Regions from separate parts of the Vibrio frigidus genome, predicted to be linked through region 2. Evidence: predicted binding sites of a transcription regulator. Region 2 holds the regulator's gene; each other region holds the start of a gene.

Region 1 (6,065 bases), on a different contig from region 2:
CAACCATATACTGCGCGAGTAATCGCCACATATAAAAGGCGTAAATCTTCCGCTAAACGTTCTTTATCTGATAAGGCAACTGACGTGGGTTGCAAGGTGATATCTAGAAAAGTGGTTTCAAGCTGTTGATCATAATATTGACCGTTTTTCGATTCTCTATACGCTGAAGCAAACGGCAAAAAGACCAGATCATATTCCAACCCCTTCGATTTATGGATAGTAACAATTTGTACTAGGTTTCTTTCCGACTCTAACCTTTGAATCTGTTCATCACCCGCTGAACCACCCTGCTGAATGTCTTGAATTGACTCAGTAAACCAACGAACCAACGCATGATCACTATCTAACGTTAAACTTGCTTGTTGCAATAATTCCGCTAGATGCAAAAAATCGGTTATTAATCGCTCTCCAAATTCCTGCGCTAATAGATTTTCACCAATCCCTTCTGCCGACATTATCGCTCGAAGCATAGGCATAACACCTCTTTGCTGCCAAACGACTCGAAATGCCTTGAACGCGTTAATCTTCGCTTCTAACTCGATCTCATTTTCATTCAGATTATCAAGCGCTCTGCTACTTTTCATGAGAACATCAGAGGCCAATGCCGCTCGTAAAATCCGCTCATCTTCTGGGTAAAGCACCGCTTGTAGTAAACGCAGTATGGCACTCGCCATCGCACTCTTAAATACGCTATCCCTATTAGAGAGATAGACACTCGCCACCCCTTTTTTCGCTAATTCTTGTCGAACGAGTTGACCTTCACTTCCCGTTCTTACCAAAACTGCAATATTACCGGCTTGTATCGACTTTCTCTGTCCTTTTGAATCCAAAAAATAGGCCTCATCACTGCTTTGCAATATCTGGCTAATTTTTTCTGCGGTCCCCACAGCCATGCTGTTTGTGTAGTCGGTCTTTGCAACTGGTTCGTCTGTTTCTTGTAGCCAGTAGGTCAATGCTTTTTGTTTAACCCCGTCTAACCACCAACTGCGATTTTCTGCATCTGGGCTCGGGTTAACAGGGTAGAAAGGGATGTCGTTATCATACACAAAGGGAGAATTGGCTTGAGTAAAAATACCATTAGTCGCATTAACCATATCTGCACTAGACCGCCAATTGATATCCAACGTGTAGTGATCCGCCACCTCATTCCTTGCTCGAATATAGGTAAAAATATCTGCGCCCCGAAAGCCATAAATCGCTTGTTTGGGGTCCCCTATCATTAATAAGCCAGATTCTGGATTAGAAAGGTAGATACGGCTGAAAATACTGTACTGTAGTGGGTCGGTATCTTGGAACTCATCGATCATCGCGACGGGAAAAAGGTGACGTATCCTTGCGGTAAGATTTCCTTGTTCATCCGTGTCAATGGCAGCAGAAAGGTTGGTTAAGAGGTCATCAAATGAGAGCCAGTGCCTCTCTTGCTTTATCTGTTGCAAGTTATCTCTACACACCTGAATTGCGTGCGCCAAAAGTGGCTCTTTGATACTGGGTTTATTCGCAATAAACCTACTCACATAAGCAAAAAGAGGGTGATCTGGAATGACTTTATTTTCCGGTGTTTTTTCTATCAAAAATTCTTGAGTGAATTTCTCTAGCTTATCTGGGCACTGGTACCCTTCTGTTGGGTTTTCTGCCCATTGAGAAATCTCGTTAATCCAGGCTGGTAAATTCTTTTTTGTAAATGAGCGCTTACTTACATCGGAGTCGTTTATTATTTGAGGAATATCTTCAACACTTTCTTTCCAGAACGCTTTGAGCGACTCTATCAGAGCAAGATTTTTAAGGTGAAGCGCTTCCAACGTATCTTCCATCGCTTCCACAGTAAGAGTAACCGGAACGCCGGTTAATTGGGTAGAAATATCCTTAAGAAGTAACTCCGGTTCGCGCCAAATGGTGCGCACTTCATTAGCGAGATTAAGCGAAAGAGAATAAAAATTTCGGCGCCAATAATCGGCGACCACTTGGGCTTTTAGTTTACTTTCATCCGTGATGAATTCATTGTTGAAACGACTACCAGATTCAAATGCATTTTGCGTTAACATTCGTTGACAAAATCCATGAATAGTGAAGATTGCCGCTTCGTCCATTTGACGTTCGGCATTTAGTAATACCGATATCACCTGTTTAGTATCAGGGAGTTGCTCGAGCAATAACTTTATAACCGGATCGTTGCTCTCGCCTCTTAGAAATGCAATTCTTGCGTCATGAATCTTACTTCGAATGCGTTCTCTCAACTCTGCCGTCGCCGCTTCCGTAAAAGTAACCACTAATATTTGGTCCACGGTTAATGGCGAAGTATGACGGCTCTCCTGATCACCATGCCCTAAAAGCAATCGCAGGTACAAACCAGAGATGGTAAAGGTTTTCCCTGTACCTGCAGAGGCTTCAATTAACCTTGCTCCATGTAGTGGAAAGCTCATCGTGTTTAAGGTTTGCGGCATAGTTCAATTTCTCGGTTATCAGTTACAATTAGCGCGATCACAATCACGGTTAAGCGTATGGTTTACGGTTAATATCTGTTCAAAGAATTTATGGTCCCTCTGGCCATTGTGGCCGTACTGTAAACGCCCTACAAATAATAATGATTTGCGGACGGCCACCCTACATTCTTTTCCCTTTCATTGACTTTTATACCTCTACATTTTCACTATCTTGTGTCTGATTCAGTACACTTAATAACACATCACTGGCAAGTACAGAAACCTGTTGGTACAGTGATTCATTCCATTCTGGCCATACTCGATGAATATATCGGTTACTCCCTTCACCACTAAACTGATAACCATCGTTAAACGTGTTCGCCATTTTGACATCACCGTCTTCTTTCCCTAAAACCAGCCTCTCCATACCGATTAACGCTGTTTTAGGAAAATACGCTAACGGTTGATTTAGGCCATTAAAATAATACTGCACCAATTCAACTAGCCATAATTTAGCTTGCGGTTTGTCGACAGGAAGAATGACTTTATGTTCTAGCCCAGATTTGTCATTAAAACCGATTAGGTGTGTTTTTTTATGCTCTCCTACTACTGCCAAACAGAGGTGATCTATCCAAGCTAGAAGTAGATCCTGACTACGAATTCTACCGCTGCGATAACGAACTAACCCGGATTGATAGTGACCCGATATCCAACCATTAAGGTTGATAGCTTCCTTCCAGTCATCCAGCTCTATCCGCAGGTCGACTTCTATATCGCCTAGTGGTGTTTGGCAAAGAAACAATAATTCATCCACCAATTTATCTGTTTTTTCTCGATTAACACTCAGTTCCAATTCGCCAAATGCACCAACTGGCAAGCCACCTTTCGCCCGTTGCTGTTGAACAAAGTTTTGGTAAACCGTATTTTCATCTTGATTGTCTAGTTTGGCTTTAAGCAATGAATGTAAGAGTTCATCTCTCAGGTTGTAGCTCTGCAAATTATTAAGCAGAAAAGGTTCGTCATCCTCTGTCGCTCGACCAAACTCTTCAAAGAACACCTTGAGTCGACGATTAAAAAAGTACTGAACAGGTAGTCGCCAAAAACGTTGCAACTCAGCTAATGGAAGGTGCTCTGGTTGCTCGGCAATATCACGATAATCGGGTAAAGGTTGTATAAATTGTTCTGCCTTATGCCCGTCTCTTTTGGCCGAAGGAAGCCATTCGCTAACATAGCTTTGATATTCAATACCAAATGCTTTCTCACTAAACGGAACCATAGGGTAATGTGTCGTTAAGTTACTTATTAACGAGCAGGCAGAGTCATCGTTGTTTGTATTTTCTTCTCCGACTAAACAGAAGTTTTGTCCGCAATAATCTAGAAGTTCAGAAACAAGGATTGAAGGAGAACGCTCACTATTATCTTGAATTGAACGTCCAACATAGCTTATATAGAGCTTACTTTGAGCCGACAGCAATGCTTCCAAAAACAGATACCTATCATCATCACGTCGAGAGCGGTCACCCACCTTCGCCCGTTTATTCATCAAATCTAACCCGTCTTGTGGCATCGCACGAGGATAAACACCATCATTCATACCTAGAAGGCAAACGACTTCAAATGGAATGGAGCGCATAGGCATCAATGTGCAAAAATTGACTTGGCCAGCAAGAAAACGCTGGCTAACACGTGAAGCCGAGAGTTTGGATTGTAAATAATCCACCAATATAGTGGGTGAAAGGGGTTGCAAATAGTTGGCGTCGGAGAGTTGCGTCGCCAATTGTTGCAACGCATCACGAATAGATTTTAGTGCCACCTCACCTTCTAATTCTACTAGAAAAAAATCATCGATTAGACGGTAGAGCAGTGCTTGCCAATCCCCTATTGATCGAGTCTGAGCAAGTTCACGGCGGTAGGAGGTAATACGATCAATAAAATGGGCGAATTTTCCGGCTATTTCCGCGTCCATTCCTTGTACTTCATTATATGGCGCAATAGATTGATTAGAGGTTTCATAAACACTGATGCTTTGATGCATCGCATACCCCAGTAGCATGCGTTGAATACCAAACAACCAGGTGTTTTGCTTGGTCTCTGGAAGATCAAACTCGGCTCCAGTCGTACTATCAAGCCCCCAACGAATACCCGTTTCCTCTACCCAACGTTTGCCCTTCTCAAATTCATTATCACTTAAAGAGAATCGGCAAAGAATTTCTGGTGTCTCAAGTAATTCAAGAACCTCAGACGCACTACAGCGGCTATCTGGTAGTGTAAGCAAACGGATAAAAGCATTCAGGATTGGGCTCTCTTGAGAGGCACTCCTATCAGAAATTGAAAATGGGATATAGCGTTTGCCCGGTGCATTACCAAAAACAGCCTGAATTGCCGCGCTATAAGTATTAATATCCGCCACCATCACGATAATATCACGTGGCTTGAGTTCCGGATTATCTTCAAACATCTTGAGCAATCGGTCGTGCAGTACTTCCACTTCTCGCATTGGGCTATGACAAGCATGCAGTGTTACAGAGCTATCCGTGTTGTTTATCTGATTTTTATGGTGACTAGAGTGGAGCTTTTGATCATCTTGTCTCTCTTCAAGGTTTAGAATATCCGCCTGAATTTGATGCAGTAGATTATCTCGATTCACCTCAACAAAGGCTTCTATTTCATTGGACGAAAGTTGGGACAGCAGAAACATATTGTCTCGGCCCAGTTTACCCAATGATGCCAGTAAACCGTTTCCGATAACCTCGGTGTGAAGAGTATTGAGTTCATCGTCATCAATCGGTTGCTTGAGCTGTTCTGATTCCCCTAAAAGCTCATAAGAATTTGGCGATTCGGGACTTTCTTTCCACTCGATATGCTGGCGATTTTTCATCGCTAACCTTGTTAGATATTTACGGTCCCTTACCTCTCCCCAATAATAACGACTCGGGTTAGTAAACATCAGGTGTACATCCATATGTTGACCCAATGCGGCCAATGCATCCATATAACGCGGTGGAATAGAAGAGATACCAAAGACAAATAAACGCTTGGGCATAGATTTCAAGCGACCCGTATACTGCTCTAATGTCTCTATAAAATGCTCATAAAGGTTGGCTCTGTGGTAGGGAGATTGATCCAAATCGACGGTATGATCATACAGCGCTTGCCACAAAACTTTCTGCCATGGCTGTTCGTCATTCAGTTCCAACACCTCTTTATCTTGTTCCCACATCGCTATCCATTCGGGCCGATAAACTAAATAACCGTCAAAGATATCGGCGATTTTTTCCGATAACTGGTAGAGTTTGGACTGATCATCATCGTTAACCAAATAACTTCTCAATTGAATGAAGTCAGGGCTGTCCAATAACTTGGGTAATATATGCATCAACTTCCAAGTCATCGACTCTTTATTAAACGCACTCTTGACCGGGACCTCATCTAACACCTGAACAAACATATTCCAGATAAATGTTGCAGGCAATGGGAACTCAATATTTGCTGCGACTCCGAGCTCTTTTGCTAATTCGATCTTGAGCCACTGAGACATCCCCGGGCTCTGCACCAAGATCTGCTCCGTATCGAACGGATTGTCCAACGGGTTCGCTCGTATTAACTCCGCAAGGAGAGACTTAAGCACATCGATTTGATTAGAGT
Region 2 (6,065 bases):
ATCCTCACGTACAGACCGTTATTCCTAGAATGATTCGGAAACAACCGCTTTTCTCTGCTCAATGGCAGACATTAGAAACACCAGACGGAGACTTCCTTGATCTTGCTTGGAGTGAAGATTGGACCAGCACAACAGTGAAAGAGAAGCCTATTTTTGTCCTTTTTCACGGCTTAGAAGGCAGCTTTGATAGCCCATACGCCAATGGCTTGATGCACGCTTTTTCTCAACAAGGTTGGCTATCGGTCATGATGCATTTTCGAGGCTGTAGCGGCAGGCCCAACCGGCTAGCGAGAGCTTATCATTCTGGTGAAACCGAAGACCCACGTTTCTTTTTGGAGCATATACAAAACGTATTTCCAGATCAGCCAAAGGTCGCTATTGGTATATCGCTTGGCGGAAACATGCTGGTTAATTACTTGGCTAAATACAATCACGATCCAATAGTAGAAGCGGCCACCGTCGTCTCTGCACCTCTCGATTTAGCGGCATGCTCATCAAGAATTGAACAAGGATTTTCCAAGATTTATCGGAACTATCTATTAACCTCTCTAAAGAAAAATGCGTTACAAAAACAGGATCAACTGGAATCAGAACTTGGCGTTTCAACGCAGGATTTAAAAGCCATAAAAACGCTTTATGGCTTCGACGATATGATAACCGCACCGTTACATGGATTTAAAAATGCTAACGATTATTATCAACAATGCTCTGGCATCCATGTTATTAATAAGGTCAACATCCCTTTGCAGGTCATTCATGCCGAAGACGACCCATTTATGACTCAAGCGGTAATACCAGACTTTCCATTAAACAAAAACATACACTATCGTCTATTTAAACAAGGTGGTCATGTGGGTTTTTTATCCGGAACCCTGACGAAACCCATTTTTTGGTTAGAACAAGCAATACCCAAATATTACCAACACATCGCATCATGAATAAAAGTAGGCTTTATGATCATTCCATGGCAAGAAATAGATAGTGAGACGCTTGATAATCTAATTAAAGAGTTTGTGTTGAGAGAAGGGACAGATTACGGCCAAAATGAAGCCACCTTAGACGATAAAGTCAGTCAGGTACGAAGTCAGCTTAATACAGGAGAAGCGGTGATTGTTTTTTCTGAGCTTCACGAAACTGTCGATATTAAACTCAAGCGCGAGTTCTGATAACAAAAAGTAAAGCGTTTATTCTTTTTATAGAATCTCATACACTAATTTCATATCAGCATTATCATCAATGTAACGACAAGGAATCTCATGTCAGCAAAACATCCGATTATCGCAGTTACAGGTTCATCTGGCGCAGGAACAACAACAACATCTGAAGCATTCAGAAAAATGTTTAATATGATGGACGTGAAAGCCGCGTGGGTGGAAGGTGACAGTTTTCACCGATTTACTCGTCCGGAAATGGACATTGAAATTCGAAAAGCCAAAGAACAAGGCAAACACATTAGTTACTTTGGTGCAGAAGCCAATAACTTCCCTGCCCTTGAACAGTTTTTTAGGAAATATGGCGATGAAGGTCAAGGCCAAGTAAGACGATACTTACATTCATTTGATGAGGCTGTACCTTATAATCAAATGCCTGGCACATTCACCCCATGGCAAGACTTAGCAGAAGATAGCGATGTGCTTTTTTATGAAGGCTTACATGGTGCCGTTGTCGATGGCGATATTAATGTTTCACAACATGTTGACTTACTGATCGGCATGGTCCCCATTGTAAACCTTGAGTGGATCCAAAAATTTGTACGTGACACGCGAGATAGAGGCCATTCACGAGAAGCAGTGACCGACTCCATCGTTCGTTCTATGGATGATTATCTTAACTACATTACCCCTCAGTTTTCTCGAACGCACATAAACTTCCAACGGGTTCCGACTGTCGATACCTCAAATCCGCTTAATGCGAAAGCGATACCCAGTTTGGACGAAAGCTTTGTCGTAATTCGATTACGTGGAATGAAGAACGTAGACTTTCCATATCTTTTAGCCATGATTGATGGCTCTTTTGTTTCTCGCCATAATACGCTCGTGGTGCCAGGAGGAAAAATGAGTTTTGCTATGGAATTAATAATCAGACCAGTTCTACAACAATTAATAGAAACCGGAAAAATCGGCTAAAAATTAAGCCTGAATGCAGTTTAGTTCTGATACCGTGACGATGTGCACAGTTTTGCTTAGAGAAACGGGAAATCAGGGCGATCAAAATCAAGAAATTGACTGCAAAAAAGGATACTATTCTTAACCTATATACATGTGTAGCTTGCAGCTACGAATTTAAGATCTTAAGCTAACGTCACCAATAATATGGGGACACAGCAAAGGAAAGCTGCTGGCACAGGCCCTACAGATAATAGTGAGATAATTATGGTTCTTGGTAAACCTCAAACCGATCCAACGTTAGAGTGGTTTCTTTCGCATTGTCATATTCATAAATATCCTTCCAAAAGTACGCTTATCCATGCTGGAGAAAAAGCGGAAACTCTGTATTACATTGTGAAAGGCTCTGTAGCTGTGCTTATCAAGGATGAAGAAGGTAAAGAGATGATTCTTTCTTACCTTAACCAAGGAGACTTCATCGGTGAGCTAGGTCTATTCGAAGAAGATCAAGAGCGTACCGCATGGGTTCGTGCCAAATCACCATGTGAAGTAGCTGAAATTTCGTTTAAGAAATTCCGCCAGCTTATTCAAGTTAATCCTGACATTTTAATGCGTCTTTCGGCTCAAATGGCAAGCCGTCTACAAACGACTAGCCAAAAAGTTGGTGACTTAGCATTCTTAGATGTAACGGGTCGTATTGCTCAAACACTTCTGAACTTAGCAAAACAACCAGATGCGATGACTCACCCAGACGGCATGCAAATTAAGATCACTCGTCAAGAGATTGGTCAGATTGTAGGTTGTTCTCGTGAAACTGTTGGCCGTATTCTTAAGATGCTTGAAGAACAGAATTTAATTTCTGCTCACGGTAAAACTATCGTAGTTTACGGTACACGTTAATACCGCCACAAACAGCATTGATTAAAAAGCAGCGTTTACGCTGCTTTTTTTATGCCATAAGAAAAGATACGCATTGGTTTATACTCGCAGCTCCATCCTATAATTAATGAGTGTTTGCCCTCTGAGATCCACTTGCCGCTCTTCTATTACCTTAAACCCATAGTGTTCAAAAAAAGGCTTTGCAGTAATGCTGACATGCGAATAAAGTCGACCAATTTTGCTTTTATTACCTTTCTGGAAAATTTGTTGCATTAAAGCGCCAGCAATCCCCATACTTTGATGATTGTGATCGACATAAAAATGACCAATCAACCCATCAGACTGGAGATCGGCATAACCCACTATCTTGTTATCAATTTCGGCGACAAAAGGCGCAAGCTTATCCAGAAGTGCCTGCCAACTATCAAGCGTAACTTCATCTGATGCCCAAGCTTCTATTTGCCGTTCAGAGTAGTCCTTTCTGTTTACACTACGAACAGTATTAAAAAACAACGTTCTCAACGTACAGGCGTCTTCTGGAACATATGATCGCACTCGGATAATACTCTGCACTTCGTCACTTCTCTTCTAATTTATAATTAATATTTGGTAAGCCTAACCAGTAATTAAACCATTTTCTATAGGTATAAAAAAACCGAAGCGATAAACTTCGGTTTTTTACTATAACAAGGTTTAGGATTCTCTAAACTGTGTGACTTCGGAGCACAACTAACGCTGCTATCAAGTCATTCAGTAATGAGAAACTAAATCCTTCTTACATCATGCCTGGCATGCCACCCATACCACCCATGCCGCCCATATCAGGCATTCCGCCTGAATCTTTAGCTGGCATATCGGTAATCATCGCTTCTGTTGTGATCATAAGACCAGCAACCGATGCGGCGAACTGTAGCGCACTACGAGTTACTTTAGTTGGGTCAAGGATACCCATTGCAATCATGTCACCGTATTCGCCTGTCGCAGCGTTATAGCCATAGCTACCTTCGCCAGCTTTAACGTTATTAGCAACAACAGAATCTTCGTCACCCGCATTTTCAACGATCTGACGCAATGGTGCTTCCATAGCACGAAGTGCAACGCGAATACCTACGTTTTGCTCTTCGTTAGCACCTTCAAGACCAACGACTTTCGATGCAGCGCGAATAAGTGCAACACCACCACCAGCAACAACGCCTTCTTCAACGGCTGCGCGAGTAGCGTGAAGTGCATCTTCTACGCGATCTTTCTTCTCTTTCATTTCAACTTCGGTTGCTGCACCGACTTTGATTACTGCAACACCGCCAGCGAGTTTAGCGACACGTTCTTGTAGCTTCTCTTTGTCGTAGTCTGACGTTGCTTCTTCGATTTGTTGACGAATTTGAGATACACGCCCTTGAATCATGGCTTCTTGACCAAGGCCATCAATGATCGTTGTGTTCTCTTTAGTGATAATAACGCGCTTAGCTTGACCAAGGTCTTCTAGCGTTGCTTTCTCAAGTTCTAGACCAATTTCTTCAGAGATAACCGTACCAGAAGTAAGTACTGCGATATCTTGAAGCATTGATTTACGACGATCACCAAAACCAGGTGCTTTAACAGCCGCTGCTTTCACGATACCACGCATGTTGTTTACAACGAGTGTTGCTAGTGCTTCACCCTCTACATCTTCTGCAATGATAAGCAGTGGACGAGATGCTTTTGCAACCGCTTCTAATATTGTAAGTAGTTCACGAATATTAGACACTTTCTTGTCGATAAGAAGAATGAATGGGTTTTCTAGTTCAACCGAACCCGCTTCTTGGTTTGTGATGAAATACGGCGATAGATAACCGCGATCAAATTGCATACCTTCTACAACATCTAGTTCATCCTGAAGCGCTTGACCTTCTTCAACGGTAATAACACCGTCACGACCAACTTTTTCCATAGCTTCTGCAATGATGTTACCAACAGTATCATCTGCATTTGCAGAGATAGTAGCAACCTGTGCGATAGCCTTAGAGTCCGTACAAGGAACAGATAGACCTTTCAGCTCTTCAACTGCTGCGATAACCGCTTTGTCGATACCGCGCTTCAGGTCCATTGGGTTCATACCCGCTGCAACGGCCTTAAGGCCTTCAGTAATGATAGATTGAGCAAGTACTGTCGCAGTAGTTGTACCGTCACCAGCAGCATCATTTGCTTGAGATGCTACTTCTTTAACCATTTGTGCGCCCATGTTTTGGAACTTGTCTTCAAGTTCAATCTCACGCGCTACAGATACACCATCTTTAGTAATCGTTGGTGCACCAAAAGATTTGTCTAGTACCACGTTACGACCTTTTGGTCCAAGTGTTACTTTTACCGCATCAGCCAGAACGTTAACACCTTCTAGCATCTTGATTCGTGCTTCGTTACCAAATTTTACGTCTTTAGCAGCCATCTTTAATATCCTTTCCTAAATTCTATATCTAATTGCTTGTCGTTTAAGAGTGAATTACTCAACGCTTGCTTATTCAACAATAGCCATGATGTCGTTTTCAGACATGATCAACACTTCTTTACCATCAATTTTCTCAGTTTTAGTGCCGTAGCCTTCTGCGAAAATGATAGTATCACCAACTTTAACGTCCAAAGGCTGAACAGTACCGTTTTCTAAAATACGGCCATTGCCTACCGCTAGAACTGTGCCGCGAGTAGATTTCTCCGCAGCAGAGCCTGTTAGAACAATGCCACCTGCAGATTTTGATTCAACTTCTTTGCGTTCAACGATAACACGGTCGTGTAAAGGACGAATATTCATTGGGTCGTCTCTCCTGATTGTTGTTTCCATTAATGTAATTTAGTACTGAATTATCAGCGCGTGAAAGTTAAGTGGGGGACAAGAGGCAAAATCCCAAGGGTAAAACCAAATTTTTTACGATAGAAGTCATTTTTTTTTAGCCTAAACCGAGTTTTTTAGACAAAAGTCCGTTTTTGTATGACTGGACGTACTAATTGCACTGCACCTCAGACTAGTTCAGAATCGAACTAAGTGTCTAACTGGTACAAAAATCATGGCTTGTAAGGATTGTGAAGATAACTGGTTTTGGAAAAAAATAG
Region 3 (6,065 bases), on a different contig from region 2:
TATTGTTTCTTCCGCCATTACGCTGCTCCATGTTTAACGGTAATTTTTGTTGAGTATGCGTTATGGGTCACCAAATCACAATAAAAAACAGCGTTCAACACTTCATTTTCTAGAAGCGCTGCCGATAAGTCAAATTGAGGTTCAAATCTCGGTTTGTAGCGTATGAAATACGTATTATTGGTCATCTATTTTCTGACATTAAAAACAATAATTATTGTGCAATACCGTGTCTATATTTATACCTTATTTTTCTAACGGGGAGAGAAAATGAAAGGGTCTGTAATCAGGCGTATGTACACCGGATTTACCATTTTGGTGATCATGTTTATCGCCACTGTCACTATAATGCTAAATGGCATGGGCAATATTCACGCTATGTTTAGCACGGTAACCGAGAAGTCACTGCCACTCGTTTCATTATCAAATCAGACAAGCGTCAAACTACTTTCTGCTGACAAAGCGTTTAAAGACTTTCTGACCACTCAAGATGTGGATCGGATGGAGCAAAATAAAAGTAATTTTCAACAGGCTCAAGATAGCTTTCAACAAGTATTCAGCCAACTAGAAACTGCAAGCTCAAACTACCCATCTTTGCAGAAGGATATACTTCAGTTAAAAAGTCTAGAAACGACGTACTTTTCCGTTGCACAAGATGCAATGATTAATTATCAGGATATGTTTGTTGCTCAAGAACAGGTCCGAAAATCCACGCGTAATTATCAACGACTTCATTCCGAATTGACCGTTGGTATGAAAGATTTTGTAGATGATCAGAGTAACATTTCTATTAAGTTATTAGCCAAGAGTTATTTCTTGAAGCTTAAAAAAGCTGAACTCGTTACATCAGATGCGCTCGCGAGTGATGACCTTGAATTTGTAGCAAAATCGTTCGCTGATAATAAAAAATCTGTCGCACAGCTCGTTTATGCTTATGAAGGTTTAACGACTCAGCTTCCGTCGATCAAATTCTCTTTTGATAACTCAGTGAAACAATTTACTAAGGATATAGGTAAAAAAGGAGGCGTGCTTGATCAACATTCAGCCTTTTTAGAAGCACGTTCAAGCCTGTATATGAACATCGAGAACCTAGCCGCGGAAGTGGACAAAACCATGAATCTACTTGGTGGATTTAACCGTGTTGCAACAGAGGAACTAAACGGCACACTAACGGAGGCTGAAAGCATCTATAAAGATGGTCGTTTACAGGCCATCATTATCGGTATTGTGGTGGTTATCATTGCAATCGTGATCGGCTATCGCCTTGCCCATAGCGTGAGAGAGCCTCTTACCCGCATTTTTGATACGCTTGAAAGCCTCGCAGACGGTGACATGACCAAACGAATTGAGATTCGCCACAACAACGAATTTGGCCGTGTGAGTGGGCATATTAATACCCTAGCAGACAATCTACATAACATTCTGCAACAGCTCAGTAGCGCGTCGCACAATCTGACTAATGCATCCACAACCAATCAGTCCACCTCAAACAATGCACAAACTCAACTCAGTAGTCAGCGCGAACAAACCGCCAATGTCGCGACAGCGATGACAGAGATGGCCCATTCTGTCGCAGAGGTTTCACAAAGCGCACTAAGCTCGTTAGACAAGGTACATCAGGTAGAAAGTGCTTCTGACAGTGGCCGTCAAGTAATGAGTCAGAACATCACCACAATCAACCAGCTCGAAAGTCGATTAACTGATTCGGTGAGTGCCGTATCCGAGCTACAAAAAATGAGTAGCGAAATTGGGTCGATCTTGGATGTGATTCAAGGCATCGCTGAACAAACCAATCTATTAGCACTCAATGCCGCGATAGAAGCGGCGAGAGCAGGTGAACAAGGCAGAGGGTTCGCTGTTGTCGCGGATGAAGTCAGAGTATTGGCTCAGAAGACAACAGAGTCGACCACCGAAATCGAAAGCATGATCGCCAACCTTCAATCGAGTTCAAAATCAGCTAATCAAATCATTGAAAGCTGCATGGGTGATATGGAAAACTCCGTTGCTCAAGCGTCAAATGCAAACAGCTCGATGGAAGAAATTCAGGCGTTAATACTCGAAATTAGTCAAATGAGCACACATATATCTGAAGCCGCAGCGGAACAAAGCACAACCACTGGCGACATAGCGCAAAGTTTAGAAGGCATTAATCAGATTGCCGATGAAAGTTATCATGCTATGTCAGAAATTGCTTCTGTGAGTGAGAATTTAAGCACGATCGCACAGGAACAAGAGAGCTTGGTGAGCCGATTTAAGCTCTAAATTCAAACTCTAGGTCATGTTAAGGTCAATTATTACTTTAACAAGGGTGAATTGTTATCAATTCACCCTTGTTTTTTATATAGTTACTACAATATAAAATGTAAGGCCAGCGAACCCTTCCAATAAAATTTTAATGCCGGCCAATACTTATAATTAGTAAGGACGTTAAATGGCTATTCACGTTGGTATTATTGATCGAGACCCCATCCGCTTAATCACGCCGCTTTTTGATAATAGAGCAATCTGTGAGCACATCATCTTTATTGGGGACAAGAATCAAAAGGTAATGTTTCAGAGGCTCAAATACGTTTTAGACAAACGAAACATCAAAACTGAGTTTTTTGAAATAACGTCAATCGCTGACACACCTCTGATTAGACAAGCGATACATCAGCTAGAAACAAACCTTCGTCAGCGTGGCAAAGAGCTAAAACTCAACGCCAGCTGTGGGTTGCGTCATCGCCTATTGCCTGTTTATGAAATGTTTCGACGCAATGCTTGGGAGATCTTCGTTGTTGAACCAAACAGCGATAAGATTTGCTGGATTTATCCGGAAGAAAACAAAGATGCTCAACTAGAAGACCACATCACGATTGCTGACTATTTAACTATTTTTGGTGCGCGGGCTGAATTTAACGAACACGATTTACCCGATCAACTCTATGAACTCGGACAAAGATGGGCCGGCAACGCCCTCGAACTTGGCCCCGGACTCGCGACACTCAACTACTTGGCAACAACGTGTCGTAAAGAGCAAAAATTAGAGGTAAGTTTAACCGAAAAACAACAAGGCTATCGCGAAGTGAATATGCTTCTCTCCGACCTTGTAGACACACAGCTTGCAACCTATCAAAATGGTGTTCTCAAATTTGCGAGCGAAGACGCAAGGCGATTTTCTAATGGTGAGTGGCTTGAAACACTGGTCCATAGTACCGTTAAGCAGATTCAAGATGAACTACCAACCATACAAGACCACTCTCTCAATGTTCAGGTATATCGCCAGTTAGGGGAACGTGAAGTTCGAAATGAGCTCGATGTAGCGACTGTTGTGAACAACAAACTACACATAATAGAGTGCAAAACAAAAGGCATGCGCGACGACGGTGACGATACTCTCTACAAGCTCGAGTCCTTGAGAGATTTGCTGGGTGGCTTACAAGCTCGAGCAATGCTGGTTAGCTTCCGTCCATTGAGACACAACGATATCACTCGTGCTGAGGACTTAGGGCTAGCACTTATCGGTCCCGACGAACTGAAAGACCTGAAAAAACACCTAACCCATTGGTTTGCTGATGCGGGCGGTCACGATGAGTTGTGATTGATGAACTGTAATTTAAGATAAGACTTACAACAAAAAATCCCGAATACCAAAAGTATCCGGGATTTTTATTATCAAGCAAAGTTGCTTCTCGAACGACAAGAGCAACCGATCAATAATTAAAGCATTTTACGCGCAGCGGCAATAACGACCTGAATAGAACGCGTCTCAGTTTCTTTAAGCGTCGCATGATCTGGGATCTCTTTCTGAGTACGGTTGATGATCACACCCGCAACGCAGCCAGCCTTAAGACCAGAGCTTGCACACATTGTAAATAGCGTCGCAGATTCCATTTCGAAATTGAGAACACCCATGTCTTGCCACTCTTGCATTGAACCTTGGAAACGCTTAACAACACGACCAGAGAACGTATCGTAACGCTCTTGTCCTGGATAAAAGGTATCACTAGACGCCGTTACGCCCATATGCACTTTAGCGCCAGACTCTTCTACCGCTTCTTTCATTGCGGTTGCAACTTCAAAGTTTGCAACGGCTGGAAACTCTAACGGAGCAAAATGCAAACTAGCGCCATCTAAACGAACTGAACCAGTAGAAACAATCATATCACCGACGTTAACATCTGATTGAATTGCACCAGTAGTACCCACACGTAAGAATGTACGTACACCACACTGTGCAAGTTCTTCAACCGCAATAGAAGTAGAAGGACCCCCGATACCCGTAGAACAAACTACGACAGGTGTGCCATCTAATTCTGCCAAGTAAACATTGTATTCACGGTGGCTTGAAAGTTGTACTGCATTATCCATTTCAGCGGCAATTTTTGGCACGCGATCTGGGTCACCAGGAATAATAGCAACAGTTGCGCCTTTAAGATCGGCCGCAGTAATACCAAGGTGAAAAACAGGTTGAGACATAGATGGCTCCTTAATGTGGACTCAGCATTTTTGCTAATCCAGAATATGGGTGAAGTTGACAGACAAACTGTAGCGAACAAATGCCACCCATAGAGTGATCACAATCACAATATAAACTTACATTACACTGCCTATTACATAGAAAACCGATTGGCATCACGTTTTTCTACATTTTTGAATAGAATTCGTTCAATTAAAAGAATAGCAAGCATCTGGAATTTATCCTGTCCAAATGCCACTATTTCAACCTCAACAACCTTAAAGCATTTGCTGTTACTAATAATGTCGCGCCACTGTCTGCCAATACCGCCAACCATAATCCAGTAATACCCAGAAGGCTCGTCACCAAAAATACGGCTTTTAACCCTAATGCCAAAGCGATATTTTGACGAATATTTGCCAATGTTGCTTTCGAAAGAATAATAATTTCTGCGACATCCGTCAGACGGTTGTGAGTCAAGGCCGAATCTGCCGCTTCCAACGCAACATCAGTGCCACTGCCCATCGCAATACCGATTGACGCCGCTTTCATGGCTGGAGCGTCATTGATACCATCGCCAACCATCGCAACATGCTTCGTTTTCGCAAGCTGTTGAACAAAATTCACTTTATCTTCAGGAAGCAGACCCGCTTTATATTCAACACCAATTTTGTCAGCGATACCTTTTGCACTTCGCGCATTGTCACCTGTAAGCATTAACGTACTAATACCGAGTTTGTGTAGTTTGTCTATCGCGTCTTTCGCATCCGTACGTAAGGTATCTTGCCAAGCAATAACGCCAATCACCTTCGACTCTTCTATGACTAAAACCGTTGTCTTGCCTACGCTCTCGAGACGAGCAACGTGTTGCTCTATCTCAGTCGATATCGGTACATTTGCCTTACTTGGCGCGCTTATACAATAGCTAACACCCGAAATTATTCCAGACACACCAATACCGGCAATCGCCGTTTTCTCGGTCGCTTCCGAAATAGCAATATGTTGGCTGTTAACGTAAGCCACTAACGACTTCGCTAATGGATGTGTTGAACCTAATTCGATGGATGCGGTTAGCCCTAGCAAGCGTTCTCTCGTTATATTTCCTAGTGGCACAACATCCGTCACTTTCGGTTCACCTTTGGTCAAAGTACCCGTCTTGTCAAAAGCGACTGTTTCTATGCGTCCAAGTTGTTCGAGTGCTGCTCCACCTTTTATTAACGCCCCGCGTTTAGCGGCAACCGCTAATCCAGAAGTTATGGCAGCAGGCGTAGAGATCACCAACGCACAAGGACAAGCAATAAGCAGTAAAGCAAGGCCTCGGTATACCCATGTCTCCCAAGGCTGCTCAAAAAGAAGCGGAGGAGTAATAATGACCAACAATGCTAGAGCCATCATGGCGGGGGTATACCAACGACTGAATCTATCAAGAAAACGTTCAAGTGGCGCTTTGTGCGACTCGGCTTGTTCGATTAGATGTAGTATGCGATCAATGGCGTTTTGACCTTGCTTAGAGGTAACCCGTAAGCGAACCACTTTATCAACGGCAACAGAACCGGCAAGAACCTGATCGTCCGCTAGATGTTCTACCGGGAGTGACTCACCCGTTAGTGCGCTTTCATCGAAACTAGCC

Evidence for each region. The regulator CRP, encoded in region 2, controls carbon source genes, mostly activating them, when cyclic AMP is high. The targets are predictions, from matches to a motif close to TGTGANNNNNNTCACA.
Region 1: recB (exodeoxyribonuclease V subunit beta) is a predicted target of CRP. The motif match lies at 2,474-2,489, and genes of this name have one in related genera.
Region 3: udp (uridine phosphorylase) is a predicted target of CRP. The motif match lies at 4,549-4,564, and genes of this name have one in related genera.

Annotation. Positions count from the first base shown of each region.
Region 1 is NZ_JBCDMC010000015.1:8,309-14,373, reverse strand. Features, by position in the region: gene recB (exodeoxyribonuclease V subunit beta) at 1-2,441, opposite strand, end outside; gene recC (exodeoxyribonuclease V subunit gamma) at 2,629-6,065, opposite strand, start outside.
Region 2 is NZ_JBCDMC010000011.1:114,842-120,906, reverse strand. Features, by position in the region: gene AACW90_RS18280 (hydrolase) at 1-938, shown strand, start outside; gene AACW90_RS18275 (YheU family protein) at 954-1,166, shown strand; gene AACW90_RS18270 (phosphoribulokinase) at 1,257-2,126, shown strand; gene crp (cAMP-activated global transcriptional regulator CRP) at 2,373-3,005, shown strand; gene AACW90_RS18260 (GNAT family N-acetyltransferase) at 3,084-3,548, opposite strand; gene groL (chaperonin GroEL) at 3,760-5,406, opposite strand; gene AACW90_RS18250 (co-chaperone GroES) at 5,476-5,766, opposite strand; gene AACW90_RS18245 (DUF3624 domain-containing protein) at 6,020-6,065, shown strand, end outside.
Region 3 is NZ_JBCDMC010000004.1:382,553-388,617, reverse strand. Features, by position in the region: gene hinT (purine nucleoside phosphoramidase) at 1-18, opposite strand, end outside; gene AACW90_RS09410 (methyl-accepting chemotaxis protein) at 268-2,259, shown strand; gene AACW90_RS09405 (Card1-like endonuclease domain-containing protein) at 2,429-3,577, shown strand; gene udp (uridine phosphorylase) at 3,697-4,455, opposite strand; gene AACW90_RS09395 (zinc/cadmium/mercury/lead-transporting ATPase) at 4,694-6,065, opposite strand, start outside.